One region of the Velazquezella soli genome, then DNA from elsewhere that is predicted to be linked to it. Evidence: riboswitches for the same ligand, from Rfam matches in the RefSeq annotation. Region 1 holds a riboswitch; each other region holds the start of a gene.
What was found. A riboswitch is a leader RNA that binds a small molecule or an ion and turns the genes downstream of it on or off. The one in region 1 is predicted to bind cobalamin.
Positions count from the first base shown of each region.

Region 2: another riboswitch for cobalamin. It lies ahead of AC0JZ8_RS10350 (ABC transporter substrate-binding protein); the one in region 1 lies ahead of AC0JZ8_RS06400 (DUF1636 family protein).
Region 3: another riboswitch for cobalamin. It lies ahead of AC0JZ8_RS02665 (ABC transporter substrate-binding protein); the one in region 1 lies ahead of AC0JZ8_RS06400 (DUF1636 family protein).

Region 1 covers NZ_CDRNXF010000004.1:573,460-583,910, forward strand. Annotated here, with positions in the region: gene cobN (cobaltochelatase subunit CobN) at 1-689, opposite strand, end outside; gene cobW (cobalamin biosynthesis protein CobW) at 711-1,748, opposite strand; gene AC0JZ8_RS06400 (DUF1636 family protein) at 1,745-2,173, opposite strand; cobalamin riboswitch at 2,276-2,502, opposite strand; cobalamin riboswitch at 2,560-2,760, shown strand; gene AC0JZ8_RS06405 (CbtB domain-containing protein) at 2,798-2,974, shown strand; gene AC0JZ8_RS06410 (CbtA family protein) at 2,989-3,756, shown strand; gene cobO (cob(I)yrinic acid a,c-diamide adenosyltransferase) at 3,753-4,367, shown strand; gene AC0JZ8_RS06420 (cobyric acid synthase) at 4,371-5,828, shown strand; gene cbiB (adenosylcobinamide-phosphate synthase CbiB) at 5,812-6,777, opposite strand; gene cobD (threonine-phosphate decarboxylase CobD) at 6,776-7,792, shown strand; gene AC0JZ8_RS06435 (P1 family peptidase) at 7,789-8,787, opposite strand; gene amaB (L-piperidine-6-carboxylate dehydrogenase) at 8,795-10,336, opposite strand; gene AC0JZ8_RS06445 (NAD(P)/FAD-dependent oxidoreductase) at 10,420-10,451, opposite strand, start outside.
Region 2 covers NZ_CDRNXF010000004.1:1,403,657-1,414,107, reverse strand. Annotated here, with positions in the region: gene AC0JZ8_RS10380 (ABC transporter ATP-binding protein) at 1-446, shown strand, start outside; gene AC0JZ8_RS10375 (ABC transporter permease) at 452-1,336, shown strand; gene AC0JZ8_RS10370 (hypothetical protein) at 1,383-2,555, shown strand; gene AC0JZ8_RS10365 (bifunctional 5,10-methylenetetrahydrofolate dehydrogenase/5,10-methenyltetrahydrofolate cyclohydrolase) at 2,558-3,418, shown strand; gene AC0JZ8_RS10360 (ABC transporter ATP-binding protein) at 3,425-4,210, opposite strand; gene AC0JZ8_RS10355 (FecCD family ABC transporter permease) at 4,207-5,238, opposite strand; gene AC0JZ8_RS10350 (ABC transporter substrate-binding protein) at 5,320-6,327, opposite strand; cobalamin riboswitch at 6,458-6,652, opposite strand; gene ftsZ (cell division protein FtsZ) at 6,946-7,941, shown strand; gene AC0JZ8_RS10340 (GcvT family protein) at 8,017-10,451, opposite strand, start outside.
Region 3 covers NZ_CDRNXF010000002.1:185,796-196,246, forward strand. Annotated here, with positions in the region: gene AC0JZ8_RS02645 (ATP-dependent nuclease) at 1-171, opposite strand, end outside; gene AC0JZ8_RS02650 (pseudoazurin) at 1,179-1,529, opposite strand; gene AC0JZ8_RS02655 (ABC transporter ATP-binding protein) at 1,612-2,373, opposite strand; gene AC0JZ8_RS02660 (FecCD family ABC transporter permease) at 2,370-3,347, opposite strand; gene AC0JZ8_RS02665 (ABC transporter substrate-binding protein) at 3,428-4,444, opposite strand; cobalamin riboswitch at 4,591-4,783, opposite strand; gene AC0JZ8_RS02670 (class I SAM-dependent methyltransferase) at 4,819-5,463, opposite strand; gene AC0JZ8_RS02675 (PepSY-associated TM helix domain-containing protein) at 6,310-7,725, shown strand; gene AC0JZ8_RS02680 (copper chaperone PCu(A)C) at 7,767-8,294, shown strand; gene AC0JZ8_RS02685 (SCO family protein) at 8,291-8,881, shown strand; gene AC0JZ8_RS02690 (DJ-1/PfpI family protein) at 8,907-9,689, shown strand; gene AC0JZ8_RS02695 (hypothetical protein) at 10,444-10,451, shown strand, end outside.

The DNA.
Region 1 (10,451 bases):
AACCCGCGGGCGGCCAGCGCCTCGTACATCGCGTCGACCGGGGCCGCATCATTGGCAAGCAAGGTGGAGCGGTAGAACAGGATCGGCAGCCGCTGCGCATCGGGCGGGAAACCAGCAGTAAGCTCATCGGCGGTCGAGATGCCGTGGCCGGGCTTGTAGAAGCCCCGCTTCGGCATCGGTGTCGCGGTCGGCAAGCTTTGCGTGTCGCCGCTTGCCAGGGCATCCAGGCGGCGCGCCAGAAGCTGCATATTGTCCGGCCCGCCTTCGCGGAAGAAGGCAAGAACGTCCGTCAGCGTCGCATCGGGCACTGTCGAGGCAGCCGCCAGGCGGTCGTCGCTGATGCTGCATTCCCCTGGCAGCATCGCGAGCGGGATCTTCTTGCGCTTCGCCAGTCGCGACAGCTGATCGGCGCCATAGGCCCAGCGATCATAGCCGCCGAGAATGCGCACCAGGATAAAGCGCGCGTGGGCGGCGGTCTTTTCGAGCCACAGATCGACGGACATCGGATGGCGCAGGTCGGAGATATTGGTGAGGCAGAGGCTCGCCTTGCCATCGCTCCAACCCGCTGCAATGCCGTTCAGGTCACTGCCGGAAAAAGACAGCACCACCACATCCGCCGGCGACTGGTTAAGGTCGACCGGCTCGATCAGGTCGTCGAGCGACGACGAGGTGGTGGCGAGAATATGCATCCTTTTCCTTCTACAGCCCTCTTATGCTGCCAGCATCTTTTCGATCGCCGCCCGGTCCATCCCCTTTTCACCGATCACGACGAGGCGGCTCTGGCGGGTCTCGCCGGGGCCCCAGGCGCGGTCAAAGTAATGATTCACGCGCGAACCGACCGCCTGGACCTGAAGGCGCATAGGCTTGTTGGCAACGTCGACAAAACCCTTGATGCGCAGCACGTTTTCCGCTTCCGCCGTGGCGGAAATGCGGGCAGCGAGTTCGTCCGCATCGGCAACGGCTGGAATATCGATGACGAAACTGTCGAAATCGTCGTGATCGTGATCCAGCTCGTCGTCATGATGGGTCTTGCGGTTTTCAATATCGTCCTCGACGGCAAGGCCGAGACCGATCAGCACGCTCGGATCGACGGCGCCGTTTGCAGCCGGCACGATCTTCACCGCCCGTGGCAGATGCGCCTGAATGCGGCCCTTGGCGGCGGCAAGCGAAGCCTGGTCGAGAAGGTCCGTCTTGGTCAGCACGATCATGTCGGCGCAGGCGATCTGGTCTTCGAACACTTCCTCGACCGGGTCGTCGTGGTCGATCGAGCTATCCTGGCTGCGCTGCGCTTCCAGTGCCTCGTGATCGTCGGCAACGCGGCCTTGGGCGAGCGCCAGACCATCCACCACGGCAATGACGGCATCGACGGTGACGCGGGCCTTCACATCCGGCCACTGGAAGGCCTGGACGAGCGGCTTCGGCAGGGCAAGGCCCGAGGTTTCGATCAGGATTTGATCGACGCGGGGCTCGCGGGCCAGGATCTGGTCGATCGCCGGAACGAAGTCGTCGGCGACGGTGCAGCAGATGCAGCCGTTGGCAAGTTCGATAATGTTGTCATCAGGGCAGCTTTCGATGCCGCAGCTCTTCAACACGTCGCCATCGATGCCGACATCGCCGAACTCGTTGACGATGATCGCGAGCCGCTTGCCCTTGAGGTTTTCGATCAGGTGACGGATCAGCGTTGTCTTGCCGGCACCGAGAAACCCGGTGATCACGGTGCAGGGAACGCGGTCGAATGAAACGCTCATGAAGGCAGGTCCTCGTGGTGCTGGAATGGGGGAATGCGGGCCGTCATGCCCTTGCCGCGAAGGCACATGGGGCGGCCGCGAAGGGGAAGGAAACCGCGCTCGTCATCAGCCAGCATCATCGCGCCGGTCACGATGTCCTCGACATTGTCGAGCGACAGATGACCAAAGACATAGGACCAGCCGGAGCGATGTCTGAAGGCAGCACTTGGGCTTTTCTCGCAGTTGGCGAGACAGGTCACGGGTTTAACCGAAAGCGGCTTGCCGGCAGCTGCCTCGCGAAGTGCTGCCATCAGGCCGATGCCCGGGCGCGCTTCGCTGTCGGATGCCTCGCGACAATTGGTGCAGACGAAAATCGTCACATCCGGCTCGCCGGCAAGGCCGTCTGCGGACGCATCGCGCTCGTCTTTTCGTTCGTCAATCACCATCGTGTCGCACTACCGCCCAAGCCAATAACATCGGGGTGCACGACAGGAAGGCAAGCCAATCCTGCAGAGTGAAAGAAGCTTTACCGGAGCACCCCGCCCGGAAAGGCGCGTTTTCGAACGGCAGGTCTCCTGGCTCGCGGGTCGTCACCATCCGCCTGCCTTCCCGGATTTCTCCAGTGGCCATAGTGGCAGGATGGCTCGCCGCTTACAGTTGCGGGGGCAGCCGCGGCATTGAACCATGGGATCTTAAAGATGATCCCGGGTTCGCACCGCATTCTCTCTTAGCCCCTACTGTTGCCGGCAAGGGACCGTATCGCAGTCACCTAAGCCTTGTCGCAGGGCAGTGTCAATGTCGCAAAGGCGATTGCCCGTGTGGGGAAACCGTCTATAGTGACCCTGTCTTTGGTGCCCGAGAGGGCTCATCGAAGGGAATGCGGTGCGACGATATCTTGACGTCAAACCCGCGGCTGCCCCCGCAACTGTAAGCGGAAAGTCTCTGCTCAACATGCCACTGGAGACATCCGGGAAGGCGGGTCAGAGGCGTTCGATCCGCGAGCCAGGAGACCTGCCGGAGACGATAGGCACAGTGAAAGTCCTCGGGTGGAGGGCAGAAAGACGACGTCCATGGTTACGAACTCTGCTGCCGGTGCAGCCAGCGTTTCCGCATCGAAAATCATTCCTCTTGGCATGACGGCCATACTCGGCCTGTTCATCGTAGGCTTTGTCGGCTTCTCGCACATCGAGGCCGTGCACAATGCGGCCCACGATACGCGCCACTCGCTGGCCTTTCCCTGCCACTAAGAGGAATTTTCCCAATGTCGCTGTTTCGTAACATCGTCCTCACGGCGGTGATCGCAGGGCTTTTGTCCGGGCTTCTGATGACTGTGATGCAAAGCTTTTCCGTCGTGCCGCTTATTCTGGCGGCAGAGACCTATGAACATGCCGGCGGCGCTGCCGGACATAGCCATGGCACAGCTCCGGATACGGCAGCCAGCACTGCAGCGCCGGCTTCCGCTCAGCATCATCACGCCGAAGAGGCATGGGCGCCGGCCGACGGGCTCGAGCGCTTTGCCTACACGGCTGCCGCCAATGCACTGTCGGCCATCGGTTTTGCGCTGGTTGCCATCGCCATTGCCGAAGCACACGGCGGGTTTGGTGGATGGCGCGGCGGGTTGATGTTCGGCATTGCCGGCTTCCTCACCGTCAGCCTTGCACCCGGCCTCGGTCTGCCGCCGGAACTTCCGGGCATGCCGGCCGCCGAACTGGGACCGCGGCAGATCTGGTGGATTGCGACGGCCGTCTGCACTGCCCTGGCCCTCGGGCTGCTTGCCTATACCCGTTCCGCCCTTCTTGCGGCTCTGGCGGTCGTCCTGCTGGTTGCTCCGCACATCATCGGTGCACCGCTGCCGCCGACCCATGACACCGCGGTGCCGATCGAACTGCATGCGCGGTTCGTCAATGCCGTCTACGCGACGAACCTCGTCTTCTGGGCCGTTCTCGGAGCGCTTTCCGGCGTCATCCGCGAGCGCTTCCGGGCAGGTGAGGGAATCTCGAACACGTCCAAGGAGCTTGCAGTCCGTTGAAGGAAATCGATCAGACCACCGAGCAGCGCCACCGGGCGAAGATGGAAAACCGCAAGGCGGTTCAGGATGCCGAAGTCGCGGAGAAGACCGTCGAAAAGGGTCTCCTCATGGTTCATACCGGCTCCGGCAAGGGCAAGTCGACGGCGGCCTTCGGGCTGGCGCTGCGCACGCTTGGCCACAACCGCCGCGTCGGGATCGTGCAGTTCATCAAGGGCGCATGGTCGACCGGGGAGCAGCCGGCGCTTGCGGTGTTCGGCGACCGCATCGCCTGGCACACAATGGGCGAGGGCTTTACCTGGGAAACCCAGGATCTCAAGCGCGACATCGCCGCTGCCGAGAAGGCCTGGGGCATGGCACTCGAACTGATGGCGGATGAAACGATCGGCCTCGTCATTTTCGACGAACTCAATATCGCGTTGCGTTACGATTATCTCGATCTCGAAACGGTCGTTGCCCAGTTACAGGCGCGCCGGGCGGATCTGCACGTGGTCGTCACCGGCCGTAATGCAAAACCGGCTCTGATCGAGGCGGCGGATCTGGTGACCGAGATGACGCTCGTCAAGCATCACTTCAAGGCCGGCGTCAAAGCCCAGGCCGGCATCGAGTTCTGACGGGTGGTGGCGCGCGCTCTCATGTTTCAGGGGACGGGCTCGGATGTGGGCAAGTCGCTGGTCGTCGCCGGGCTCGCCCGCGTCTTCACGCTGCGTGGCTTAAGCGTTCTCCCATTCAAGCCGCAGAACATGTCCAACAATGCAGCGGTCACCGCTGATGGCGGGGAGATCGGCCGGGCGCAGGCCTTGCAGGCAAGGGCTGCGGGGGTGCCGCTCAGCGTCCATATGAACCCGGTTCTGTTGAAGCCCCAGAGCGAAGTCGGCGCCCAGGTGGTGGTGCAGGGCAGGGTCGAGGGCAATGCCAAGGCTGCCGAGTACCAGCATCTGAAGCCGAAACTGCTTTCGCGGGTGCTTGAGAGCTTCGAAATCCTGAAAGCCAGGGCAGACCTCGTCCTCGTCGAAGGGGCGGGCAGCGCTTCGGAGATCAACCTTCGCCAGAACGATATCGCCAATATGGGCTTTGCCCGCGCTGCCGATGTGCCGGTGGTTCTCATCGGCGATATCGACCGGGGCGGCGTGATCGCGAGCCTCGCCGGCACGAAACTCGTCATCGATGCCGATGACGCGGCAATGATCCACGGCTTTATCGTCAATCGCTTTCGCGGCGATCCGGCCTTGTTTGCCGAGGGCATGCGGATGATCGGTGCGTTTACCGGCTGGCAATCGATCGGCCTCTTGCCGCATTTCGCCGATGCAGCACTTCTGCCGGCAGAAGATGCGCTCGGCCTTACCCAGTCGTTTGCGCGCAAGCCCGGCGCGATGTTGCGGATCGCGGTGCCGATCCTGCCGCATATTTCCAATTTTGACGATCTCGATCCGCTGGAAGCGGAGCCGGATGTCGAGCTCATCCGTGTTCGCCGCGGTGAGGCCATTCCCGGCGACTGCGATCTCGTGCTGCTGGTCGGCTCCAAGGCCACGATCGCGGATCTGGCGGCGCTGCGGGAAGCGGGCTTCGATACGGATATCGCAGCTCATCACAGGCGCGGCGGGCGTGTGCTTGGCCTTTGCGGCGGTTACCAGATGCTCGGCGGACGGATATCGGATCCGGAGGGATCGGAAGGTCCTCCCGGTTCGGCGGAAGGGCTGGGGCTTCTCGATGTCGAGACCGTGCTTTCGGCGTCGAAGCGGCTGGAGGCGGTGACGGGCGTCAGCTCCGACGGGATATCCTTTGCCGGCTACGAAATGCATACGGGTCATACCACTGGCGCCGACTGTTCGCGTCCGTTTTCGAGCATTGGCGGCACTCCGGAAGGTGCATCGTCTAGAGATGGCAGGGTGGTCGGCACCTATGTGCACGGACTGTTTTGCGACGACCGGCAGCGTTCCGCCTGGCTGTCGCGTCTCGGCGGCACCGTGTCGGGCCTGAATTACGAAGCCAATGTCGATGCCATTCTCGATCGCCTTGCCGCGCATATGGAGCAGCATCTCGATATCGACGGACTGCTCAAAATTGCCAGATGAGCAGCGCCAGGATGCCGAACAGGCCGATCAACAGCGCATCCGCTACGCGCGCAAGCTTGAGGGCGCGGGTGATATCATCGAAATTCAGGTTGGTCCGGTTGCCGTCTCCCATGTATCGGGCCTCGAGAATCTGGCCGCCATAACTCCGGGGACCAGCGAGCGCAATGCCAAGCGCACCCGCCATCGCCGCTTCCGGCCAGCCGGCGTTCGGCGAACGGTGGTGTTTCGCGTCCCGGCGGATTGCACGTATGGCATCGCGGGGCGAGGCGTCCTTGACGAAGATCGCGGCCAAAACGAACAGCGCCGCCGTCAGGCGCGAGGCCGGCAGATTGATCAGGTCGTCGAACCGGGCCGCGGCCCAGCCGAACGCTTCATGACGCGGAGACCGATGGCCGATCATGCTGTCGGCGGTATTGGCAGCCTTGTAGGCCGCGCCGCCGGCCAGGCCGCCGATGCCGAGCCAGAAGGCAGGGGCGACCACGCCATCGGAAAAATTCTCGGCCAGGCTTTCGATCGCGGCACGGCAAACCGCGGCGTCATCGAGCTTTTCCGGATCGCGGCCGACAATCATCGAGACGGCCTTGCGTCCGGCGTCGAGCCCGTTGTAGCGCAACGCGGTTGCCACGGCTTCCACATGGGTCTCGAGGCTTTTCTGGGCCGGCAAGCTGGCTGCGGCAAGCACGAGAAGGATTGGTCCGAAGGGCAAAAGCATGAGAACAGCCGCAATCGCCAGCGCGGCGGCGACGGTGCAGCCGATGAGGACGAACAGCGCGAGAATGCCCATGCGTTTGCGGCTGGCGAAATCATCGCCCTCGCGGTTCCATCTTCTGTCGAGTGCGGATATCAGCGCGCCCATCCAGGTGACAGGATGGCCGACGCGTTTGAACAGCCAGTCCGGATAGCCGACGATGCGCTCAGTGATCAGTGCGAAGAATGCGAGAAGGAACATGACGTTGGCGATCTCTGAGTTGGGCAGTCCGATACAGCATGGCGGCAACCTTGCCATGGCGCGTGCGCTCTTTCCTCAGGCACCCGAGCCGTGGATCGATCTATCGACCGGCATCAACCCGCATTCCTATCCGCATACGCCGATCCCCGGCAATATTTTTGCGCGTCTGCCGGAGCCTTCATCGCTCGAGAGGCTGAGGGCCGCAGCGGCTGAGGCATATCGGGCACCGTCACCCGCTCATATCGTGGCCGGGCCGGGAACGCAGATCCTGCTGCCGATCATCGCCGGTCTTGTCGGAGCGACCGGAACGGCAGCTATTCTATCGCCCACCTATGCGGAACATGCGCGTGCCGCGACGATGGCAGGCTTTAAGGTTCTGGAGACGGATGATCTCGGCGATCTTGCGACATCCAGTCTCGCCGTCATCGTCAACCCGAACAATCCGACCGGGCGGATCGTGTCGACGGATGACATTCTGGCGCTGGCGGAAATCATGCGCGCGAAGGGCGGGCTGCTCGTCGTCGATGAGGCCTTCATGGATGTGTCGGAAGCGCAGAGCGTTGTCGGCGCTGTCGGCGAGGGCGGGCTGATCGTGTTGCGCTCCTTCGGCAAGTTCTATGGCATGGCCGGCCTGCGGCTGGGCTTTGCGATCGGCCATCCCGCTGTCACCGTAAAGATCGAGGAAAGGCTGGGGCCCTGGGCGGTCTCCGGTCCGGCTCTGCATGTGGCTTGCGAAGCGCTGGCGGATGCCGATTGGCAGGTCGCGATGCGCATCAGGCTCAGCGCGGATGCTGCAAGGCTGGACGAAGCTCTGTCGGCGGCCGGTATTCGGGTCTTCGGCGGCACGTCACTGTTTCGTTCCATCCGTGACAGGCGCGCTCAAGGTCTCTTCCAGCACCTCGGCGAACACGGGATCATGACCCGACGCTTCCAAGAGCGTCCGGATGATCTGCGGGTAGGGCTTCCCGACGAGAAGGACTGGTCGCGGCTGGAAGCGGCCCTTGCGGGCTTCTAGCCGCCGAACCGGTCTCGCCAGGCCGGTTGGGCGCTGGCATTTGGTAGCGCAACAGCCTCGAAGACACCGCGCGCAACGGCTCTTGCTGTCACCAGGGTTGCAAGATGGCAGAGTTCGGCGAAGGCCCCCATGTCGTCCATCGGGATTTTTCCGGTGGCTGCCGAAAAGATCGTGTCGCCGTCTCCAGGCAGATGCGCGGGCAAGACGGCGCGTGCCAGTCCGTCATGCGCCATGATAGAAAGCCTGTGCGCCTGCGCCTTGGCCAGAACAGCATCAGTGACGACCACGCCGATCGTCGTCGCCTTCAACGTCACGCCCTTCATCCGCAGGGCCGTGTGGTCGTCTGTGAATGTCGCGGGAAGGCCGAGACCACCGAACTCGTCATCCTGCTCAAACGGTGCCGACCAGAAGTGCTTGGTATCACCGACCGTTGCGGCGCCCATGGCATTCACGGCCATGAGGACGGCAATCGTGTGCCCGGACGCGGTCTTTGCGCTTGCCGAACCGATGCCGCCCTTGACGGTCGCGGTCGTAGCGCCGGTGCCGGCCCCGACTGTGCCGAGCGCGAAAACGCCTTTCTGGGCGGCGCAGAAGGCGTCGTAGCCCATGTCGCGATAGGGCGAATGGAGGCCCCAGTCCTTGTCGCCGCCGTTCAGAAGATCCATCAGGATTGCCTGCGGCACGATCGGCACCTTGGCAGACCCGACGGGAAAGCCGCGGCCGATCTGGCGCAGGCCCGCCTGCACCCCGCCGGCCGCGTCCAGCCCGAAGGCAGAACCGCCCGAGAGAACGAAGGCATCGACTGTCTGCACCGTCATGGACGGGTCAAGAAGGGCGGTCTCGCGCCCACCCGGTGCACCGCCGAGAACCGAGCCGGAGGCGACCGCCGGCTCGTCGAAGATGATCGCGGTGACGCCCGAGCCAAGCTGCAGATCGGTCGCGTGGCCAACGGCCACGCCTTCGATATCGGTGAGAAGGTTCAATGGCGCCACCATACGAGTATCAGTCGATATCGAACTTGACGCCCTGCGCGAGCGGCAGGGTGCGGCCATAGTTCACGGTGTTGGTGGCGCGGCGCATGTAGGCGCGCCATGCGTCGGAGCCCGATTCGCGGCCGCCGCCGGTTTCCTTCTCGCCGCCGAAAGCGCCGCCGATTTCCGCGCCCGAGGGACCGATATTCACATTGGCAATGCCGCAATCGGAACCGCGCGCGGAAACGAAGGCTTCGGCTTCCCGGATGTCGTTGGTGAAGATCGAGGAGGACAGGCCCTGCGGCACATCGTTATGCAGCGCAATCGCCTCGTCGAAGTCCTGATATCGGATGACGTAGAGGATCGGCGCGAAGGTTTCGTCTCTGACCGGGCCGGTCTGATCAGGCATTTCAACGATGGCCGGGCGCACGTAATAGGCATCAGCCGCCTCGCCATCCAGCACGCGCTCACCGCCAACCACTGTGCCTCCGGCGGCCTTGGCTGCCTCGAGTGCTGCCTGCATCTTGTCGAAGGCTGCCTGATCGATCAGAGGGCCAACGAGATTGCCGTCCTGCAGCGGAGAACCGATGGTGACCGACTGGTAGGCCTTGGCAAGCCGGGGCACGAGCGCGTCATAAACGCTGTCATGGACGAAGAGGCGCCGCAGCGTCGTGCAGCGCTGTCCGGCCGTGCCCATGGCGGAGAAGGCGACCCCGCGCAGGGTCAGATCGAGATCGGCCGTCGCGGTGACGATCGCGGCGTTGTTGCCGCCGAGTTCGAGAATGGAGCGGGCAAAGCGCTTGGCCAGTCGCGGACCGACTTCGCGGCCCATGCGGGTGGAGCCTGTCGCAGAGACCAGCGGCACCTTGTCGTGGTCAACGAGGATTTCGCCGATGTCGCGGCCGCCGATCAGCAGGGTCGAGAGGTTTTGAGGGGCCTTTCCGCCATCGGCAACATAGCGGGACAGTGCCTTTTCGAATATCGCCTGGGTGGCGAGTGCGGTGAGCGGGGTCTTTTCCGAAGGCTTCCAGATGGTGGAATTGCCGCAGACGAGGGCAAGCGCTGCGTTCCACGACCAGACCGCGACGGGGAAGTTGAAGGCGGAGATGATGCCGACCGGGCCGAGCGGATGCCAGGTTTCCATCATCCGGTGCTCGGAACGCTCAGTTGCGATCGTCAGGCCGTAGAGCTGGCGCGACAGACCAACTGCGAAATCGCAGATGTCGATCATTTCCTGGACTTCGCCAAGACCTTCTGATGTGACCTTGCCGACTTCGATCGACACGAGGCGACCGAGGGAAGTCTTCGCGGCACGCAGTTCCTCGCCCAGCAGCCGGATCAGTTCGCCGCGCTTGGGCGCCGGCACGAGGCGCCATTCGAGGAAGGCCTGATGCGCTGCGTCGATCGCCTTTCCGGCATCGTCTGCGCTCACTTCCGGCAGCTTGCCGATTTCCATGCCCGTGATCGGCGAGCGGACGGTGAGCGTCCCGCCCTTGTACTGGTCGGCTGTGACGCCGAGATCAGCAAAGATCTTGTCCACTTCGGCGACGAGGTCGAGTTTGGCGAGCGTCATGTCGGTCTCCGGATATCGAAATTTGGGGTCAATCTACAAATCGGGGCCGGTTTGACAACAGGTTCGCCGATATTCGTTCAGGGTCAGAAGCGTTCGCCCGTGAAATGAGCGATCT
Region 2 (10,451 bases), 830 kb from region 1:
CCGCCGCGAAGCGCCGCGAAATCGCGAAGAAAAAGATCGAGCTCGTCGGCCTTTCCGGCTTCGAGGCCCATTATCCGCGAAGGCTTTCGGGGGGAATGCGGATGCGCGCCTCGCTGGCACGGTCGCTCGCGCTCAATCCCAACGTCTTCATGTTCGACGAACCGTTCGGCGCGCTCGACGAAATCACCCGCGAACGGTTAAACGACGAGGTGATCGACCTTCATTGCCGCGAAGGTTTCACCGGCATTTTCGTCACCCACTCCATTCCCGAGGCCGTCTACATGTCGAGCAAGGTCGTGGTGATGTCGCGCCGTCCGGGCCGGATCATCGATACGTTCGACATCGGCCTTCCCTTCCCGCGCCAGCCGGACCTGCGTTACGAGCCGGAATTCTCGAAACTGTGCGGAGCGGTATCGCGTGCCCTTCGCCATGCCATAGAGGCCTGAGCGCCATGTCGGATCCTATTGTCGCCGCTTACAAATCGACGCCGCTGAAGGCGCAGGTCGAGCGCTACAGCCCCGTCCCGCTTGCACCGGCACCAAGCGTCGGCCGCCGCCTCGTCTTAAGCTTCGCACCGCCTCTCATCCTCGGCATCCTGATCGTCGCAGCCTACGCCCTGATCCGGGCCGACCTTCCAGCGCATCGCCAGTTCCTGATGCCGAGTGCGGAGGGCCTGTGGAACCAGGCATTCGGCATTGCGAGCTTCCGCACCGAGCTGCTCACGCGGGCCCTGACCACGATCTCGATCGCGATTGCGGGACTTGCAGTCTCGATCCCCGTCGGCATCATGCTCGGCATCGTCATGTTCCGCGTCTATGCGCTGGAAAAGGCCGTCTTCCCCTATCTCGTCGCGCTGCAGTCGATCCCGATCATGGCGATCATCCCGCTGATCCAGAGCGCCCTCGGCTTCGGCTTCTTGCCCAAGGTGCTGATCGTCGCGCTCTTCACCTTCTTCGCCATTCCAACGACGCTGCTGCTCGGCCTCAAAAGCGTCGACCGCAACATTCTCGAACTTTTCAAGCTGCAGAATGCCTCCTGGTGGGTGATGCTGCGCAAGGCCGCGCTGCCGTCTGCCGCGCCGACGCTCTTTGCAGGCCTGCGGATTTCCGGAAGCCTCGCCGTCATCGCCGCGATCGTGTCTGAACTGTTCTTCCTGTCCGGCAAGGGAGGCCTTGGTCAGCTGCTGATGAATGCCAAGATCGATTTCAAATACGAGCAAATGTATGCCGCGCTGATTGTCGCCTCTGCCCTGTCGATCGCCGTCTACCTGTCCTTCAACTGGCTCGGGAACCGTCTGTTTGCGCATTGGCACGAATCGAGCGACAGGCAACGCTGACATCGCTGTTGAACTGACCTAGAAAAAAGCAATCAGGGGAACGAACATGACAAAAAAGCTGACTGCCACACTGACCGCCGCAATGGCGATCGCCACATTCGCAACGGCCTTGTCTACAGCAAACGGTGCGTCTGCCGGCGAGTTCGCCAAGAGCCACTACAAGACGCCGCTCGCCGATGTCTGCCCCAGCCCGTTCATCATCCAGAAGGACTGGCTGGCCCAGGCCGAGCAAGGTCCCCTCTACCAGCTGATCGGCTCGGGCGGAGAGATGACGTCGGGCCAATATACCGGCCCGCTCGGCGCGACCGGCATCGAGCTGACCATCCTTGAGGGCGGCGGCGGGCTTGGCATGGGCGATGGCGAGACCGCCTATTCGGCGCTCTACATGGGCAATTCCAAGGCCGGCGTCACGCCGCATCTCGGCTATCAGGAACTGGACAACGCCTTTATCTTTTCCAAGCGCTTTCCCGTGGTCGGCGTCATGGCGCCGCTCGATATCGCACCAACGGTTCTCCTGTGGGACAAGGCCACCTATCCTGACGGCTTCAAGTCGATTGCCGATCTCAAGACCTTCGCAGAGAGCGGCAAGGGCAAGATCTACGTCTCGACGATCAAGCGCACCTTCGGCCTCTACCTCGTCGAGCAGGGCGTCCCCGCAGACGTGTTCGTCGAGGGCTATCGCGGCGACGGCGAGAATTTCGTCACCAACAACGGCACATGGCTGAACCAGGGCTTTGTCACCAGCGAAGTCTACAAGTTCGAGCACGGCAACAACTGGGGCAAGCCGATCGGCTATCTCAACATGAACGACCTCGGCTATCGCAACTACACCGGCATGCTCTCCGTCGCGACATCGAAAATGGAAGAGCTGGCACCGTGCCTGGCAAAGCTCGTTCCGCTTCTGCAGCAGGCAACCGCCGACTACGCCAGGGATCCGGCGGAGGCAAACAAGGTGATCGTCGACTTCAACGCCGCCGGTCATGCCGCAAGCTGGTGGAAGACGGCGCCCGAGCTGATGGCCTATGCCGCAAAGACGATGGTCGACACCGGCATTATCGGCAACGGCCCCAACGCGACGATCGGCGATTTCGACATGGACCGCGTCGCCGAGATGCTCAAACTGGTGAAGCCGCGCTTCGACGAGCGCGCCGATCCGGATGTGAAGCCGGACCAGGTCGTTACCAACCGCTTCATCGATCCCTCGATCGGCCTGAAATGAGCGTGACCCTGCCAAGAACGACCGCAACACTGCTGGACGGCGAAGCCCTCGCCGCCCGGCTGAGGCGCGAGATGGCAGCAGAGGTTGCCGGTCTCCGCGCCCGCGGCATTGCACCGAAGATGGTGACGGTGCTGGTGGGAGACGATCCGGCCAGCGCCACCTATATCGGCCGAAAGCATGCAGACTGCGTCGAGGTCGGTATCGAGGCCATCGACCTGCGCCTGCCCTCGGATACGACCACCGAAGCCCTGCTCGACCAGATTGCCGCCGTGAATGCTGACCCCGCCATTCACGGGCAAATGGTGCAACTGCCGCTGCCGGCTGACATCGACGAGACACGCGTCATGACCGCCGTGTCGCCGGCCAAGGATATCGACGGCCTGCATCCGCAAAACCTCGGTCTGCTCCTGGCGGGAAAGCCGGGGCTCCTGCCCTGTACACCGGCTGCGATCCTTGCGCTTCTGCAGGACAATGCCGTACCGTTAGCCGGACGCCGGGTGGCCATCATCGGCCGCGGCCAGCTCGTCGGGCGCCCGCTTGCCATGCTTCTTTCAGCTCGCGGAATCGATGCGACGGTCACCCTTCTGCATAGCGGCTCGCAGGATATTGCCGAGGACATCAGGCGTGCCGATATCGTCATCGCCGCCCTCGGCCAGCCCGGTTTCGTCACCGCAGACATGGTCAAGCCCGGTGCCGCCGTCGTCGGCGTCGGCATCAGCTACGGCGCAGATGGATCGATGGTCTCGGATGTCGCAGCCGATGTCGCCGATGTCGCAGGCTGGGTGACGCCGCCGCAGGGTTCGGTCGGCGCTCTCACCCGTGCGATGCTGCTGCGCAACCTGCTGCAGATCGCCGCCGCCTAGATCGGTTCACATCAGGAACTGGATATGCAGCCGGCCGTGATGCGGTGAGGTCGAGACATGGGCTTCAACACAGAACACGTCGGCGATCATCTGCTCGGTCAGAATATCGGTGGGCGAACCGCAGGCGACCAGCCGTCCCTCCGAAAGCACGGCGATCACGTCGCAGAACCGGGCGGCGAGGTTGAGATCGTGGATCGCAACGACCGTCGTCAGCGGTAGCTCCGAGACGAGCCGCAGGATGTCGATTTGGTGCTGGATATCGAGATGGTTGGTGGGTTCGTCGAGGATCAGCACCGACGGCGACTGTGCGAGCGCCCGGGCTAACTGCACGCGCTGACGCTCGCCACCCGACAGCGTATGCCAGAACTGCTCGTGGCGATCATCCAGCCCGACGCGCACCAAGGCTTCGGTCACGATCCGGTCGTCCTCTTGCGTCCATGGCGACAGCGCCGACCGGTATGGTGTGCGTCCAAGCCGGACCACGTCGATGACGGTGACATTCGCCTCGGTTGCCGAATGCTGTTCGACCACGGAAACCCGGCGGGCGAGCTCGCGCCGTCCGAAACCGCTCATCGGCTTGCCATCGAGCGTGACCTTGCCGGCGGCGGGTGGCCGCAGACCCGCAAGCAGGCGGATCAGTGACGACTTGCCGGAACCATTGGGCCCGATCAGCCCGAGCGTCCGGCCCTCATCGACCGACACGGTGACGCCATCGACGATCACCTTGCGCCCGGCGAGCCAGCGAACCGCACTGGCGGCCAAAACCGGGGCGGAGACGGTATCGGTTGTCATGCGACCCTCCTCGCCCGGTAGAGAATGACGCAGAAGAAGGGAACGCCGACCAGCGCCGTCACCACCCCGATCGGCAGGATCTGCGGTGCGATGACGATGCGCGAGACGATATCGGCGAGCACCATGAACAGCGCCCCGATCAGCGCACAGGCCGGCAGAAGCCGGATATGGCCGGGGCCGACGATAAACCGGGCGGCATGCGGAATGACGAGCCCAACAAAGCCGATCGCGCCGACCATACTGACGATCGTCGCCGTCATCAGCGCCGTGACAAGCAACAGCACCACGCGGACCCTCCGTACCGCAATGCCGAGCGAACGCGCCGCATCCTCGCCGAAGGTAAACGCATCGAGCGCCCGCGCATGCCAGATGCAGACGACGAGCCCGACGGTCACGACCGATGCGGCAAGCGTCACCTCCGGCCAGCGGACGCCGGCAAGGCTGCCGAGCAGCCAGAACATCACGCTGCGCGCCTGTTCGGCATTGGCAGAGGTCGAGACAATGTAGGAGGTGAGCGCGTTGAACAATTGCGAGGCGGCGACGCCGGCCAGAATGGTCCGGTCCGCCGTCTGGCGTCCGCTCGACAACATTACCACGAAGACGAAGGCGATCAGCGCGCCGGCAAAGGCTCCGGCGGAAAGCGAGATCGCGCCCGCGCCAAAGCCGAGCAGCATGACGCTGACCGCACCGGTCGATGCCCCAGCCGAGATGCCGAGCACGTAAGGCTCGGCCAGCGAGTTCCGCAGCAGAGACTGGAGGATCGCCCCCGACAGCGCCAGGCCGGCGCCGCAAAACGCCGCGACCAGTGAGCGCGACAGGCGATAGTCCCAGATCACCGCTTCCTGGATGCGCGGCAAGGCCACGGCCGTAAAGCCGAGCCGGTTTGTCACCGCAGAAATCGTCGTCTCCATGGGAATGGTCATCTCACCGATCGCCACCCCGGCAACGATGGCGACGAGAAGCGCCGATAGCACGAGGAACACGCCTGCGGCACCTAGCGCCCAACGTCCGATACGGGATCGCGTCACTTGGGGCGCCTGGGCAGGTCGGGCAAATTCGCCTCATCGACGATGGCGGAAACAGGGAAAGATATCATCTCCCGCCGCACCCTAATTCGCAAGGCCGAAGGACTGGATGCCCCGGGCGAGCGTCTCGATGCCCTCGATCGTGCGGATCGTCGGGTTCATCGACTGGGCGTCCATCATCACGAAACGCTTCTTTCTCACCGCATCCAGCTGGCTGACGACGGGATCAGTCTCGAGGAACTTGATCTTCACGGCAGGATCATCCGCGGCATAGCGGCGACGGTCCATGGTGGCTACGACGATGACGGAGGGGTTGGCCTCAGCAATCGTTTCCCAGCCGACCAGCGGCCATTCTTCTTCCGTCGTCACCACATTGCGGGCGCCGATCGTGTTGAGGATATAGGCCGGTGCGCTGTTCTTGCCCGCGATAAAGGCGTCGCCCTTGGTCTCTTTGCTGGAATACCAGAAGACGATCGGCAGGTTCTTTAGCTCAACGCCCTTGATCGATGCGACGGCTGCGGCTTCGCGCTGTTTCAGGTCTGCGATCAGGGCCGTGCCCTTGTCCTCGACGTCGAAGATCTTCGAGAGCTCGGTAATCTCGCGGTAGATCAGGTCCATCTTGAACAGTTCGTTGCGAACGCCGTCCCCGCCATCGACATTGGTCTTGGCGACGCAATCGGCGGGCGAGACATAGGTGTTGATGCCGAGATCGGAAAACTGCTCGCGCTTGCCGACGGACCCCATCGGCCCGACATGCCACTCGAACTCGGCAGCAACCAGATCCGGTTCGAGACCGACGACCGATTCAAAGCTCGGGTCGTTGTCGGCAAGCCGTTTGATCTTCGCATCCACCTCTGCATAGGGCGAAAGCACCGGCCCGACCCAGACGGCAGTGCCCGCCACCTTGTCGGCCAACCCGAGCGAATAAAGCACTTCGGTCATGCCCTGACCGATCGAAACGATCTTCTGGGGCGCGTTCTCGAACGTGACGGGGCGACCGCAATTCTCGATCGTCAGCGGGTAGCTGGTCGGTGCGGCAAAGGCGAATGTGGGAAGTGCCGCAACTAAGGCGGCGATAAGCCCTGATTTCATGTCCTGTCCTTTAATAATCGGAAAAAAGGGCAGGACGACCTGAAGCCGCATCGCGGCTCGACGTCAAAATGGCGCACGAGCGCATTGCTTGCGTCATAATCATCTCCCTGCCGGAACCCCTCGTCCGGTGTTGGTTGTCCATGCCACGGCAGGTCTCCTGACTTGCGGCTCGAACGCCTTCCATCGCCTTCCCGATCGGATGATCAGTGGTATCGATGGCTGGCTCGCCGCTTACAGTTGCGAGGGCAGTCGCGGACTTGGCCCGAAAGCCTCACCGCATTCCCTTTTCATCTGCGATTGCAGAACCGTAGCGCTCCAACTGATAGGGAACACGCCGGTGCTTGTCCAGAGCGATCCCCGCGCGATCTCTGCCGTTGCTGAGTGTAATAGTATAACATACCAATTTACGCAACGGTCTATTTTGGATTGGTCGCGACCTTTGTGAGGCGCTCAATTCAGGGATGCTGTACATTAAATCGCGATGACATCGCCCTCACCCTACTCCTGCCTCTTTGGCCTGACAGCGCTCTGGTCTATGACCTTGCGGACAGATAGCCTGCGGGGCGATTCGCCGTCCTTCTGGTATGGGACGACCGGAAGGAGCTGAAGGAGACGAAGATGACGGATATTAAGAGCGGCTTGACCGAATTGAAACCGCAGATAACCGTGATCGGTGTCGGAGGCGGTGGCGGTAACGCGATCAACAACATGATCACGGAAAATCTCCACGGCGTGGAATTCATCGCCGCCAATACGGATGCCCAGGTTCTGGCAACATCCAAGGCGTCGCGCCGAATCCAGCTGGGTGCGCAGGTGACCGAAGGTCTCGGTGCTGGCTCGCTGCCGGATATCGGCCGCGCGGCGGCCGAAGAATCGATCGACGAGATCATGGATCATCTCGCCGGCTCGCACATGTGTTTCGTCACCGCCGGCATGGGCGGCGGCACCGGAACGGGTGCGGCCCCCGCGATTGCACGCGCAGCACGCTCTGCCGGCATCCTGACGGTTGCGGTCGTCACAAAACCCTTCTCGTTTGAAGGGCACCGCCGCATGAAGACGGCCAACGAGGGTATCGAAGCCCTGCGTGAAGCCGCCGATACGGTCATCGTCATTCCGAACCAGAACCTGTTTCGCATTGCCGACGCCAAGACCAGCTTCGCCGACGCCTTCATGATCGCGGACCGCGTGCTGTTTTCGGGCGTCAGCTGCATCACCGACCTGATCGTCAAGGAAGGCCTGATCAACCTCGACTTCGCCGACGTGAAATCGGTGATGAAGGGCATGGGTCGTGCGATGATGGGAACCGGCGAAGCTTCCGGCGATGGCCGCGCGCTGATCGCCGCCGAAGCCGCCATCGCCAATCCGCTGCTCGACGACATCTCGATGAAGGGCGCCAAGGGCGTGCTCATCTCGATCTCAGGCGGTACCGACATGACACTGTTCGAAGTCGATGAAGCTGCGAGCCGCATCCGTGACGAAGTCGAAGCCGAGGCCGACATCGTCGTCGGCGCGATCTTCGACAAGAACCTCGACGGCAAGTTCCGCGTGTCGGTCGTCGCAACCGGCCTCAACGGCAACCAGCAGGGCTCTTCGTCCCCGACTGCGCAGTACTAAGATCAGTCTCAGCTAATAAAAAAACGCTCCGTGGACATCCGCGGAGCGTTTTTTGTTTGTCAGACCCGAAGCCGATCAGCTTCTCGGCTTGAGATTTTCAGGGTCGTAGAGCGGCTTGTAACCGACCGCTGCGACTTCCACCGGGAAGGCCTCGTTGAAATAATCCACCGTCAGTTTCCGGCCGACCTGGCAATGCGACCAGGGCAGATAGGCGAGCGCGATGTTCTTGCCGATCGTCGGGCCGTAGGCGATCGAGGTCGTATAGGAACGCCGTCCAAGGTCGTCGATTAGAACCTCGCCCGTGTCAGGATCCATCACCGGCAGCGAGCCGACCGGATAGCGGGCGACACCGGACGCATCGACATTGTCGGTCATCAAGAGCGTGCAGAGCATCGCCGGCTGATGGTCGCGGGCCTTGTATTCGAGATGCTTCGCCTTGCCGCAAAAATCGGCTTCCTTGACCTTTGGACGGGCAAGATCCGCTTCGATCAGGTTGTACTGGGTCAGGAGATCGCCGTTCTGCAGGCGCAGGCTCTTTTCCATGCGGCGTGAGTTGGCATAGGTTTCGACGCCGAAGGCCATCACGCCGGTGGCACGCAGCGCATCCCAGACGGCAACGCCGTCCTCGTATTTCATATGCAGTTCCCAGCCCTGCTCGCCCACATAGGAGATGCGGAACGCCGTGACATGCTTGCCGGCGATCTCGATCGGCTTGATCGCGGCGAAGGCGAAGTTCTCGACATCGAGACCTTCAGGGTCGGCCACGACCTTCTTGAGGTTTTCGCGAGCGTTCGGGCCCCAGATGCCGATGGTGATGAACTTTTCCGAGACATCGGTAATGGTGACGTTGAGGCCACGATCCTGCGCGACACGCTTCATGTAGAGCAGGTCCCGCGGGCCGGCATCGGCGCCGTTGACGAGACGGCCGCGGTCAGCCAGACGGAAGACGGTGAAATCTGCCCGCACCATGCCCTCGTCGTCGAGGAAGTGGGTGTAGATACCCTTGCCGATATTGCCGTCGCCACCGATCTTGGCCGCACACAGCCATTCGAGCAGCTCGACATGGTCGGGCCCCTCGATATCGACCATGTGGAAATGCGACAGGTTGACGATGCCGCAATCCTCGCTCATCGCCAGATGCTCGGCATTCGACACGCGCCAGAAGTGGCGGCTGTCCCACTCGTTTTCGCGCTTCGGCACCCGGTCGCCGTATTTCTCCAGCAGATGCTCGTTGGCCGCGTAGCCGTGGGCACGCTCCCAGCCGCCGAGTTCCATGAAGTAACCGCCGAGTTCCTGTTCGCGGTCGTGGAACGGCGAACGCTTGGCGCCGCGGCCCGTCGCATAGGGTTCGCGCGGATGAACGGCCGGGAAATAGATCTTCTGGGCCGCCTCAAAGGTGCGCCCCTCGATGAACTCTTCCGTCAGCTGATGCGGATAGAAGCGCGCGTAATCAATGGAGTTGTGGTCGATCTCGGTGCGGCCGTCGGTCATCCAGTCGGCGATCAGCTTGCCATAGGCCGGGCCGTCCTTGACCCAGATGGCAACGCAGTACCAGAGCCCGCGCACCTTCTGGCTTTCGCCGCAGGAGGCACCGCCGCCGGCCGACACCTGCAAGAGGCCGTTGAACGAATGCCCTTCGTTATAGCCGAGTTCGCCGAGGATCGGCGTCAGCTCGATCGCCTTTTCCAGCGGCTCGATGATCTGTTCCATGTCGAGATCGCGCTGCGACGGCGACAGCCGCGCTTCGTGCTTTTCAAGAATGTCGCGGGGATGACAGAGGCGCGGATGGGTGGTCTCGTAGTAACCCCACTCGATCTGACCACCCTCGGTCGTCTTCGGATCGCCGGTGTCGCGCATATAGGCCGAATTGCCCTGGTCGCGCAAAAGCGGATAGCCGATTTCCTTGCCGGTGCCTTCGAACTCGTTATAGGGCCCGAAAAAGGTCAGCGGATGATCGACCGGCATGACCGGCAGATCCTCGCCCGCCATTTCGGCAATCAGCCGGCCCCAGATGCCGGCGCAGACGACGACATGGTCGGCCATGATCGTGCCGCGGTGGGTGACGACGCCCTTGATGCGGCCGCCCTCGATAATCAGAGACTGCGCCGCCGTATTGCCGAATACCTTGAGCTTTCCGGCTTTTTCGGCGGCGTCCACCAGCTTGCCGGCGACTGTCTGCGAGCGCGGAATGACGAGACCGGCATCTGGATCAAACAGACCGCCCTGCACCTGATCTTCCTCGATCAGCGGGAACATCGCCTTGATCTCGGACGGCGAGACGTAATGCGCCCGGGTGCCGAAGGCTTTGGCAGAGGTCAGCTTGCGCTTGATCTCTTCCATCCAGGCATCGTCGCCGGTGCGGGCGACTTCGAGGCCGCCGATGCGGGCGTAGTGCCCCATCTTCTCGTAGAAATCCACCGAATACTGGGTGGTCCAGACCGACAGGTAGTCATGGCTGGTCGTGTAGCAGAAGTCCGAGGCATGCGCGGTCGACCCGATATCGGTCGGGA
Region 3 (10,451 bases), on a different contig from region 1:
CGCGGTAAACGTGCCCGGGTTCACCGCGAGCTCATATGCGCGCAGAATTGTCGTTTTCCCGGAATTGTTTGGGCCAACCAGGCATAGAACATCATCAAGTTTGACGCTGATGGACTCGGATCCGATGCAGCCGACATTCTTCACGGTGATCTTAAGTAGTTTCGACCTCATGCAACCCCCATCCATAAGACGATGAGAGAATGGCTGAGTCTGAGATCAGTCTCAGCTTCCAATCGTTCCAATTCACTGGGAGATCAGTGACAATGGGATAACATATCTTGAGACGTTGCAAACCCGTTGTTTGCAAAACCTAACGCGCCGAAAATGCATAGTGGCGGGCGGCAGCTTGTCTACGGGGGAACGGCTCATATCGGGCCGTTATCGGACTGACCGATATTGGCGGGGAATTCGAGAAAGTGACATCCAACATCCGACAGGCACGAAGTCCGGGCGGTATTTCGCGCAGGTTTAATCGAATGCCGGGGTAGAAGTGCAAATCGGCGAGAGCCGTCTTTCATGTGCTTTATTTGGTGGACTTGCTAGGTTTGAGGGACGGGTTATTCCCTGGTGTGGTTTTGTTATCACGGCGGCGCTGGTCCGGTTTCCCTGTGGATTTTGCTATCGGCTTTGGTCCTGGTTTAAGTGCCATGAGTGCTCTCCATTTTGATTTAAGAAAACGGGCCTGTGCGTACCTTCTGACGGGGACTGGGGCACAACAATACTATGTAACAATCCACACCAGTTCCGGCCGAAGTCAAGGCCCAATTTATACTCACACAGTAGCAACACCACGCGAAAATAGGCAGACCCGGCCATATGCACTTTGCCTTCCTGTTCATATCAGTGGCTGTGCGGGCGATCGGTTATTCCGTATGGACGAAGTTTCTGAGCGCCTGCTGTTGGTCGGGATTGGCGTTAGCCTCGGCCGATCACGTTGATTGAGGTACTTCCATCTGTTCCAGGAGCAAAGCCTGCTCCCCGCGCTGTTCTTCGCTACCAGGGCGCACACCGACCGACAACTCTCTGCTTATTGCGCCATGGGAAGCGGCGATCGACGGCTTTCAGTACGGGTTGGGAACCGAATGAACGACTGATATGCGGGCGCAAAGTAGCCATGTCCGTTCGCCTATTCGCTCTTGAGCGGAATCGAACTATCGACCCATTATTGAAACGTAATCTTATTGATTCCGTTCAACAATCTGACCAATATGCTTCACTGCCCCCGGTCGCACATCATCCGGCAGCTTCATTTCGGCCAGCGGCGCGTCACCAACTCGCACGACCATGACCATGCCCATGTCGTAGTGCGGCGTGCACATGATCCCGTAAAAGCCTTCCTCGGTGAAGGTGACTTCGATCTCCTGATTGATCTTGCCCTTGAACGGAGTGGCTCCTTTCGGGAGGAAATCCTTGATCGTAGCTGCATTATGCCCCCGCTGCGTCGCCAGGAACTTCACCATGTCACCTGGTTTCAGCGACAGGAAATCCGGTTCGAAAGCCATGCCGCCGGTGGCATTGCCGTTCAGCATCTTTACTTCGAAAGTCTCGGCATGGGCAGCGACTGGCGCCAGAGCCAGGAGAGTGGCAAAGAAAATGGATCGCATGAGAACCTCATTGAATGGATTGGAACCGGATCAGGCTTGAGCCATCCGTGTCTTCGATAAAACGGGCCGTGACACCAAAAACGTTGCGGATCAGGTCGAGCGTCAGAATCTCGGCAGGAGTCCCCAAGGCCAGAAGCGCACCTTTCGACATTACGCCGATGCGGTCGCAGGTCATCGCCTGATTGAGATCATGGAGCGCGATCACCGACGTGACGGGAAGCGCCTTGACGAGACCGAGGATAGAGAGCTGATGCTGAATATCGAGATGGTTGGTCGGCTCGTCGAGCAGCAGGATTTTAGGCTGCTGTGCGAGCGCACGGGCGATATGGACGCGCTGTTTTTCCCCACCTGACAGTGTGTGCCACGATCGCTTTTCCATGCCGGCCATATCGACCTGTCGCAGGGCCTCTGCGACGATCCAATCATCCCCTGCCGACCACGGCTGCAGCGCCGACAGCCACGCCGTTCGACCGAGCTCTACCGCGTCGAGGACAGTCAGTCGCTCGAGCGTATCGCTTTGCTGCTCGACAAAGGCCAAGGTCTGACCAACCTGTCGCCGGTTCATCCGCGCCATGGCTTGGCCTTGAAGCGAGACGCCACCTGATGATAGTGTGAGGATGCCGGCCAGCAGTTTCAACAGGGTCGATTTGCCGGAACCGTTCGGCCCGATCAATCCAAGCGTCTCTCCGTCCTGTACGTCGAGAGATACCTTTTCCAGGATGCTGGTACCGCGGACCTTCCAGCTCAAACTGTCAGCGGTGAGGATCATCGAATGCGCCTTCCGCGAATGAGGATGATGGCGAATCCCGGTGCGCCGACAAGGGCGGTGATGACGCCGATCGGCAGGACCTGATTGGGCACCAGCACCCGCGAGCCGATATCGGCAAGCACGAGAAAAACCGCTCCCATCAGCGCCGACACGGGCAGAAGGCGGGCGTGACGCGGCCCGACGAGAAAGCGCGCGGCATGGGGAATAACGATGCCGACGAAACCGATCGATCCGACAATGCTGACCATGACAGCGGTCATCATCGCCGCCGTTCCGATAACGATCGCCTGGATCTTTCGGACGGGCACTCCGAGAGAGGCCGCGGAGTCCGCACCGAAGGTGAAGGCATCCAGCGCCCGGCGATGCCACATGCAAATACAGACACCCAGAATGGCGATCGGAACGGCCAGCATGACATCGTTCCAGCGTACGCCGCTGAGGTTCCCCATCAGCCAGAACATCACGCCGCGCACCTGCTCAGCATTGGCGGATCGGGTGATGATGAAGGAGGTCAGGGCATTGAAGAGTTGCGAACCGGCGATGCCGGCGAGGATGATCAGCCCGGTCGCCTGAATGCCGACACCGCCGCCTGCAGCGCGCGCCAGCATCACCACCAGAAGAAAGGCGATGAGCGAACCGGCAAAGGCACCAAGCGAGAGCGAAAGAAGTCCACCGCCGATACCCAAGATCAGGATGGTGACAGCACCCGTTGATGCACCAGCGGAGATACCGAGAATATACGGATCAGCCAGCGTATTGCGCAGCATCGCTTGCAGGACGACGCCGGACACGGCCAGTGACGCACCGCAGCAGGCCGCCACGATGGCGCGTGTGAGCCTATAGTTCCAGATGATGCCAGCGTCGATCGAATCGATGGCATAGGATGCGCCGAACATCTTGTTGGCCAGCGTCTGGCCGACAAGATGGATCGGCATGGACGTCTCCCCGACGGAGACGCCCAGCGCAATGGCCATGAGGAGCAGGAGGACGGAGCCGGCCAGATAACCGATCAGGCGCGTGGCGATCCTCCCGTCCCGCTCCACTGCGATATCGGTCACTGCTTGCCCTTAATGTCTTCAAGCGCGTCGGCGACAGTTTCAATGCCGGTCGGGATGCGAATGCCGGCATGGACGGCGTGGGCATCGACCACGACGATATTGCCGTTCTTGACGGCCTCCATCTCACGGGTCACCGGATCGCTCTTCAGGTAGTCGAGCTTAACCTGATAGTCGTCGGCCGGATAACGGCGGCGATCCATGCGCGCGATGATGATGACATCCGGATTGGCCTTGGCGATCGTCTCCCAACCGACGGACGGATATTCCTCATCGCTCTCCACCACGTTCTTCACGCCGAGCGTATTCATGATAAAGCCGGGAATACCCTTCTGGCCAGCGACAAAGGGATCGAGATCGATATCGGCGCTGGAGAACCAGAAGACGGCAGAAACGTCCTTCAGATCGAGCGACTTCGCCTTTGCGGCAGCGGCGGACACGCGTGAGCGAAGCTGTTCTTCGAGCTTGTCACCGCGATCCTGCACGTCGAAAATCGTCGAGAGTTCATCGACGGCGCGGTAAACCGTGTCGATCGAGAACGGGACTTTGCGCGAACCGTCGCCGCCCGACATGTTGTCCTTGCCGACGCAATCGGCGGGCATGGCATAGACATTGATGCCGAGCTCGTTGAACTGCTGGCGCGTGCCGACCACGCCCTGCGGGCCGACATGGACCTCGAACTGGGTCGTCACCAGCTCGGGCTTCTTGGAAGCCACGGCTTCGAAACCGGGATGGTTGTCCGCCAGACGCGGCACCTTGGCATTGACGTCCTTGAACTCCGGCAGAACCTCGTTGAACCAAACCGACGTGCCAACAACTTTGTCGCCGAGGCCGAGCTCATAGAGCATCTCAGTCGTCGACTGGCCGACGGTTGCAACGCTTTTAGGCGCAGCATTGAAGGTCAGTTCCTGACCGCAATTGCTGATCTTGAGCGGATAGGTCGTCGAGGCAGCATAAGCGCCCGAGCTCGCGAACAGAAGGGTCGAAAAGGCAAGCGCTGCCTTGAGTTTCGTCATGATCAATCTCCGGTCAGTGAAAAGGACCCGATCGGGGATCGTCGAGACGGCATGGGACACCCGCCTGCCAGTTTTCACCGCCATTCGAAACAGCACGCAAGAACGCTGCAAACATCCGCTTCCTCCTCCGGACACCCCGCCGGCATTAGTTTACCCAGGTGTCGGCAGGTCTCCTGACTGGCGGGTCGCTGCGTCCTTTCGCCTTCCCGGGCAAAGCGCCCAGTGGCCGATGAAAGGATGCTCGCCGCCTACAGTTGCGGGGGCAGTTTCGTTTGACGGATCGCTCCGTTTCGAATTCCCTGTTCGTCCCTTACGGGAACCGACGGTTGAAAGCTATACAGGCTTGGATTTGCCACGCAAGCTTTGGATCTGCGTCAGCGCGGCTTTGTCGCTGTCAGCACGAAATATTCGATCTGCTGTGTGCTATCATCGTAGACGGCACCATAGGGATGCGTTTCAAAGAGATGCTTCCACGACTGCACGTCGCCGAAGCCAGCCTCATGCAGCAGTGCACGCGCATCAATATCCGTCAGGCCGTTAAAAAACGGCAGTTCCTTGCCGAACTCAACTGCGCTGTCGTTTTTGCGATGCAGGAACCACAGGCCGTCCGACACCAGAAGCTTGCCACCGGGCCTCAGGATGCGGTGAGCCAGGGACAGCGCACCCGCCGGGTTCTCAAGCGTCCATAGAACATTGCGCAAGGTAACGATATCGACGCTCGCGTCAGGAATTTCGGCGTCATCCATCGTCGAATGGACAAAGGTCAGGTCGAGGCCGCGGGCCTCGGCATCTTGACGCGCGTGGGACAGCATGCCCTCTGAACCATCCACTGCGGTGACCCGATGGCCGAGCTCCGCGAGCAACAATGCGCAGGCCCCTGTGCCGCATCCAAGATCGACAGCATCGCGGATGTTGTCACCGAGTGCAGCGGAGAACACGCGTTTCCAGTCGTCGTGATGACGTTTGTGTGAGGCCGCACCGTTGAAGCGATGGGCGCGCCCGTTCCAGTGATCGGACATAGCCTTGGCAGTGTTCGGGGCAGCTTTCATAAGACCATCTTTCAGAGCTTCGAGACCGCTCGCAACGTTCGCGGTGTGAATTGTCTGCCACAAAGGCGAAGTCGAACCAAGCCTTGACTGACACGCTGCTCGCCCGCCACGCGTCAAATTGTCACCACGCTTGCGACACATTGCGCCGTCCCGATCGAGGGAGTATGACATCCGTCAGGTTTCACGGGCAGATCGATGAGATGATCCGGAATTTTGGGCATTTGCGGCAATGGGGGCTGTGCATCGCATGCGCACTCGCATTCCTTTTGCTCGGGTTCGCCCATAAGACACCTGTCCTCGACGCTGGCCCAATTCCAGCCAGCGAAATTGCCGCCTACATTCTTCCTGACGGAACTTTGCCAGTGCTTTGCCTTCCATCAGAAGATGGCAAGACACATCAGCATGGCCAGAAGGCCGGCGGATTTTGCGAAGCTTGCCGACTGGCCGCCGCAACTATCCTGCCGACGCCCACCGACACATTTGGCGCGCCCATCCTGCGCGAAGTCGCACATGCTCAATCAGTAGCAATCGAGCTTGCACCCCGCTCCTTCCTACCATCCGGCGCCTCCGCCAGAGGCCCTCCCCTCGCTATCTGACATTTGATCGTCTGCCCTATCGATCGTCTCTCCGAGAGGGGGAGTAGCAATCGATAGCCGTCTGCGTTCGCTCTCCGCTGCGCTTTCGTAGCCAGCAGAGCGTCTGACGGCAGAAATCCGGCAGATTGCGCCTTCGTCCCCGCCGGACGGAGCATCGCTCAGGCGCACGATCAATCCAACATCCATTCAACGCAGCGACATCGTACCAGAGGGGATACGTATGACCGTGATCGCAGAACCCACGGCGGGAAAAGCCGACAATCGCAGCACGCGCGACTTCTACAACACCGCCTGGCGCTGGCATTTTTATGCCGGACTGTACGTCGCGCCTTTTCTTCTGATACTCGCCGTAACAGGGCTCATCATGCTTTGGTCATCGGTCCTGGTGGGGCGTGACGGAGAAAAATTTTACACCGTCGCCCCCGCGCACCAGGCGCTTGCCGTCTCGCAACAGGCTGAGGCGGCAAAAGCTGCCGTGCCAAGAGGTGCTGTAACCCAGTACATCGTGCCCCGCTCGGAAACACAGCCGGCCGTCTTTCGCGTCAATTCGGGCGAAAAGGCAACCATGGTGGCTGTCGATCAATATCGGGGAACGGTTATCGGAACATGGGATCGCCGTGATGCGCTCTACGATCTGGCCAATCTCATCCATGGGACCTTGCTGATTGGAACAGTCGGCGACCGACTGATTGAGATAGCCGCGGGTTTCGGCATCGTTCTCATCATCACGGGTCTTTATTTGTGGTGGCCACGCGGCGAACGCAGTCTGGCGAAATCGCTTATCCCGCAGTTTCGTGGCCGGCAAGTTTGGAAATCACTGCACCAGACTGTGGGTGTTTACATCGCCCTCATCCTTTTCGCCTTTCTCCTTTCCGGCCTGACGTGGGCTGGGGTCTGGGGTGAGAAGATGACACAGGCCTGGAGCACATTTCCTGCGGAAAAATGGGATAATGTGCCGCTGTCGGATGTCACCCATGCGAGTATGAACCATGAGGGCGTCAAGCAGGTTCCGTGGGTGCTGGAACAGACCCCGATGCCCGCATCTGATCCCCATGCTGCGCATAATGGCCACGCAATGCCATTAGCCTCTAACGCCTCGGGCGTGGACGCGGTTGTCGCTCAGGCAAGATCGCTTGGGTTCGGCGGGCGCTTCCAGCTCTCCTTTCCGAGTGGGGAAACCGGTGTGTGGACAATCGCTCGCGACACGATGAGTAATGACAGCGCCGATCCCGTTTCCGACCGCACCATGCATATCGACCAGTATAGCGGCAAGGTTCTCGCTGATATCCGCTACGAGGACTACGGCGCCGCGGGCAAGGCCATGGCAGTCGGCATTGCGCTGCACGAGGGCGATATCGGTGTCTGGAATATCGCTCTCAACACGCTCTTCTGTCTTTCCATCATCTTCCTGTCGGTCAGCGGCATCGTCATGTGGTGGAAACGCAGGCCCGCCGGCGCCATCCGTCTCGTTGCTCCGGTCACTCCGGAGAAGATGGCTCTCTGGAAGGGGGCAGCCATTGTCATGCTGGCCGTATCGCTTCTGTTTCCGCTGACAGGCCTCGTCCTCGTCGCCGTGTTGGTGCTCGACCTTTTCGTCATCCGCCACATCAAGCCGCTCAAACGCGCGCTCACCTGAGAAAGACCGAAATGCCGAATTCATTCCAAGGAGGATCCTTCATGTCATTCACCCGAATCAAAATCTTCGCCGCGGTTCTTGCCCTGTCGCTTCCGGTCTCGGCGCTCGCACATCACGTCGATGGTCACGTCAAGGGCGACATCAAGGTCGAGTCCGCCTATTCCCGCGCCATGCTGCCGGTCGCCAAGGTCGGCGGCGGCTACCTGACGATCGTCAATAGCGGCGCAGCAGACCGCCTTGTCAGTGCCACCTCCGATCGTGCCGGCGAGGTCCAGATTCACGAGATGAAGATGGATGGCGGCGTCATGGAAATGCGGGAATTGAAGGATGGCGTTGCCGTTCCGGCTCACGGCTCTGTCGAATTCAAACCCGGCAGCTATCACCTGATGTTCATGCAGGTCGACAAGCCCTTCAAGGAAGGTGAGACCGTCAAGGCGACACTGGTCTTCGAGAAGGCCGGGCCAGTCGATGTCGAACTGTCCGTCGGTCCAGTGGCTGGTGGCGCAAAGCCTGAGGCTGCGCATGGCGGGCACGGCGATCATGGCAGCCATGAAGGACATGGCCAATGACACCCAATCCGTTCATGCTGGTCGCCACAACCATCTCGGTGATCTTTGTGACAGTTCTGATTGGCATTCTCGCGTTCACATTCAAGGACGAGCCCCGGTACGCGGCATTCGACACCGATTTCTCCCTGGTCAATGACCGGGGGGAGCCGGTCGACAAGTCACTATTCAAGGGCAGCCCGTCGCTCGTCTATTTCGGTTACACCAACTGCCCGGAAGTGTGCCCGACGACGCTTTTCGAAGTCGCAGGCTACCTGAAGGCGCTCGGCGAGGCGGGCAAACCGCTGAAGACCTACTTCTTCTCGATCGATCCTGAGCGCGACACGCCGTCGATCATGCACGCCTACGTCACAGCCTTCAGCAACCGCATTACCGGCGTCACCGGCAAGCCGGAGGAAATGAAGAAGGTCACAGACGGGATGATGATCCATGCCGCAAAGCAGGAAGGCAGCAATCCCAACTATCACATGAGCCACACGACCTCGCTGCTGATGTTTGGCGCAGACGGGCGGCTGAAAGGCCTGCTCCCCTACGGCGAGCCCGAGCCGGAAGCCGTCGAGCGCATCCGCTCGAGCCTCCTCAAGTCATAGCCCTGCAAAACCAAGGATCGTCCAAATGAACCGTCGTGATTTCAATCTCCTGATGACTGCAGCCGGCGCAGGGCTGCTGCTGAACTCCGGCCAAGCATTCGCACAGGGTGAGACGCCAAAAGATGCTCCTGTGTTTGCCATGCTGGTGCATCCCAAAATGATATTGCTCGACCTCACGGGGCCGTTGACGGTGTTCAACATGACCCGCGGCAAGGTCCATCTTGTCTGGAAGGACCAGTCCCCCGTTTCGACCGATGTCGGCATCCCCGTAACCGCCACGACGACGTTCATGGACTGCCCACGCGATGTCGATGTCTTCTTCATTCCGGGCGGGCTTGTCGGCGCGACCGAGCTGATGGAAGATCAGGAAACGCTCGATTTCGTTCGCGAGATGGCCGGCCGCGCCCGTTTCGTGACGGCCGTCTGCACAGGTTCGCTTGTGCTCGGTGCTGCGGGCGTTCTCACGGGGAAACGGGCAACCACGCTGTGGAATGTTCGAGATCTGCTGCCGATATTTGGCGCTACACCGGTCCATGACCGTGTGGTCGAGGATGGAAACATCATCACTGCGGGCGGCACCACGGCAGGCATCGATTTCGGCCTGTCGATCGTCGCGCGCCTGCGGGGCGAAGAGGCTGCAAAACGCATTCAGCTCATCATCGAATACGATCCGCACCCACCCTTTGATGCAGGCAGCCCGGAAAAGGCCGGACCGGAGATCAGCAATTCGTTGCTGAATGCCAGAAAGCCAGCGATGGACGACGCAAAGGCTGCGGCCCTGAGGGCGGCTGAGCGCCTGAAGGCGTGAGGCTGCGATAGGCAGTCTTACCGCAGGTGACCTATTCATATTCGACAGCGACAGCGACACCGGCCGCCGCTGCCGTCCGAAAATGACCGACGAAAATTATGAAGCAACCTTTGATGATCTGGTCGGTGGTGTCGCCTCGGCACCCGGTCGTTCGTTTTACCTGACGATTTCGCAGCGATTCTGAACTGCCGAGACAGATGCCCGTCAACTGTCGTGATGGTGGTGCCTCCGTTCAATGGGCACCACGCGAGGGCTGGACGGCATGCCGTGAGAAATATCGCGCCGTCGGAACGAGCATCGCAAGTACGGGGATCACCAGGCACAGGATACCCGTGCAGATCAGCACGCTTTCTCTTCCTAGAAGGTTCACCAAGGGCGCCATAAGCGCCAACCCTGCCAGTGCTAGCCCATAGGAAAAGAGGAAATCGAGCGAAGAAACACGTGAGAGCCGGTTCTGTGGAACTTCGCTCTGGACCGAGGTGAACCAGGGCACATTGAATATTTCGATCCCTATGCCCGCCACGAAATATGCTGTTACTAGGATTTCTATAGTCCCTGCAAGGAGAAGGCTGAACGGCGCCAGCCCGTAAGAGCGAAAGGCCGACAAGCGCGACCCAGCCTCTATCGGCAGGATGCCATCTCACCATCAGCAATGCGCCAGCGAGCGCCCCGGCCATGTAGGCCGTCGCCGTCGCTGTCATAAGTGTTACACCGCCAAAGACGTCCTGACTGCAACATCAAAGTCGGAACGATCATGCCCTG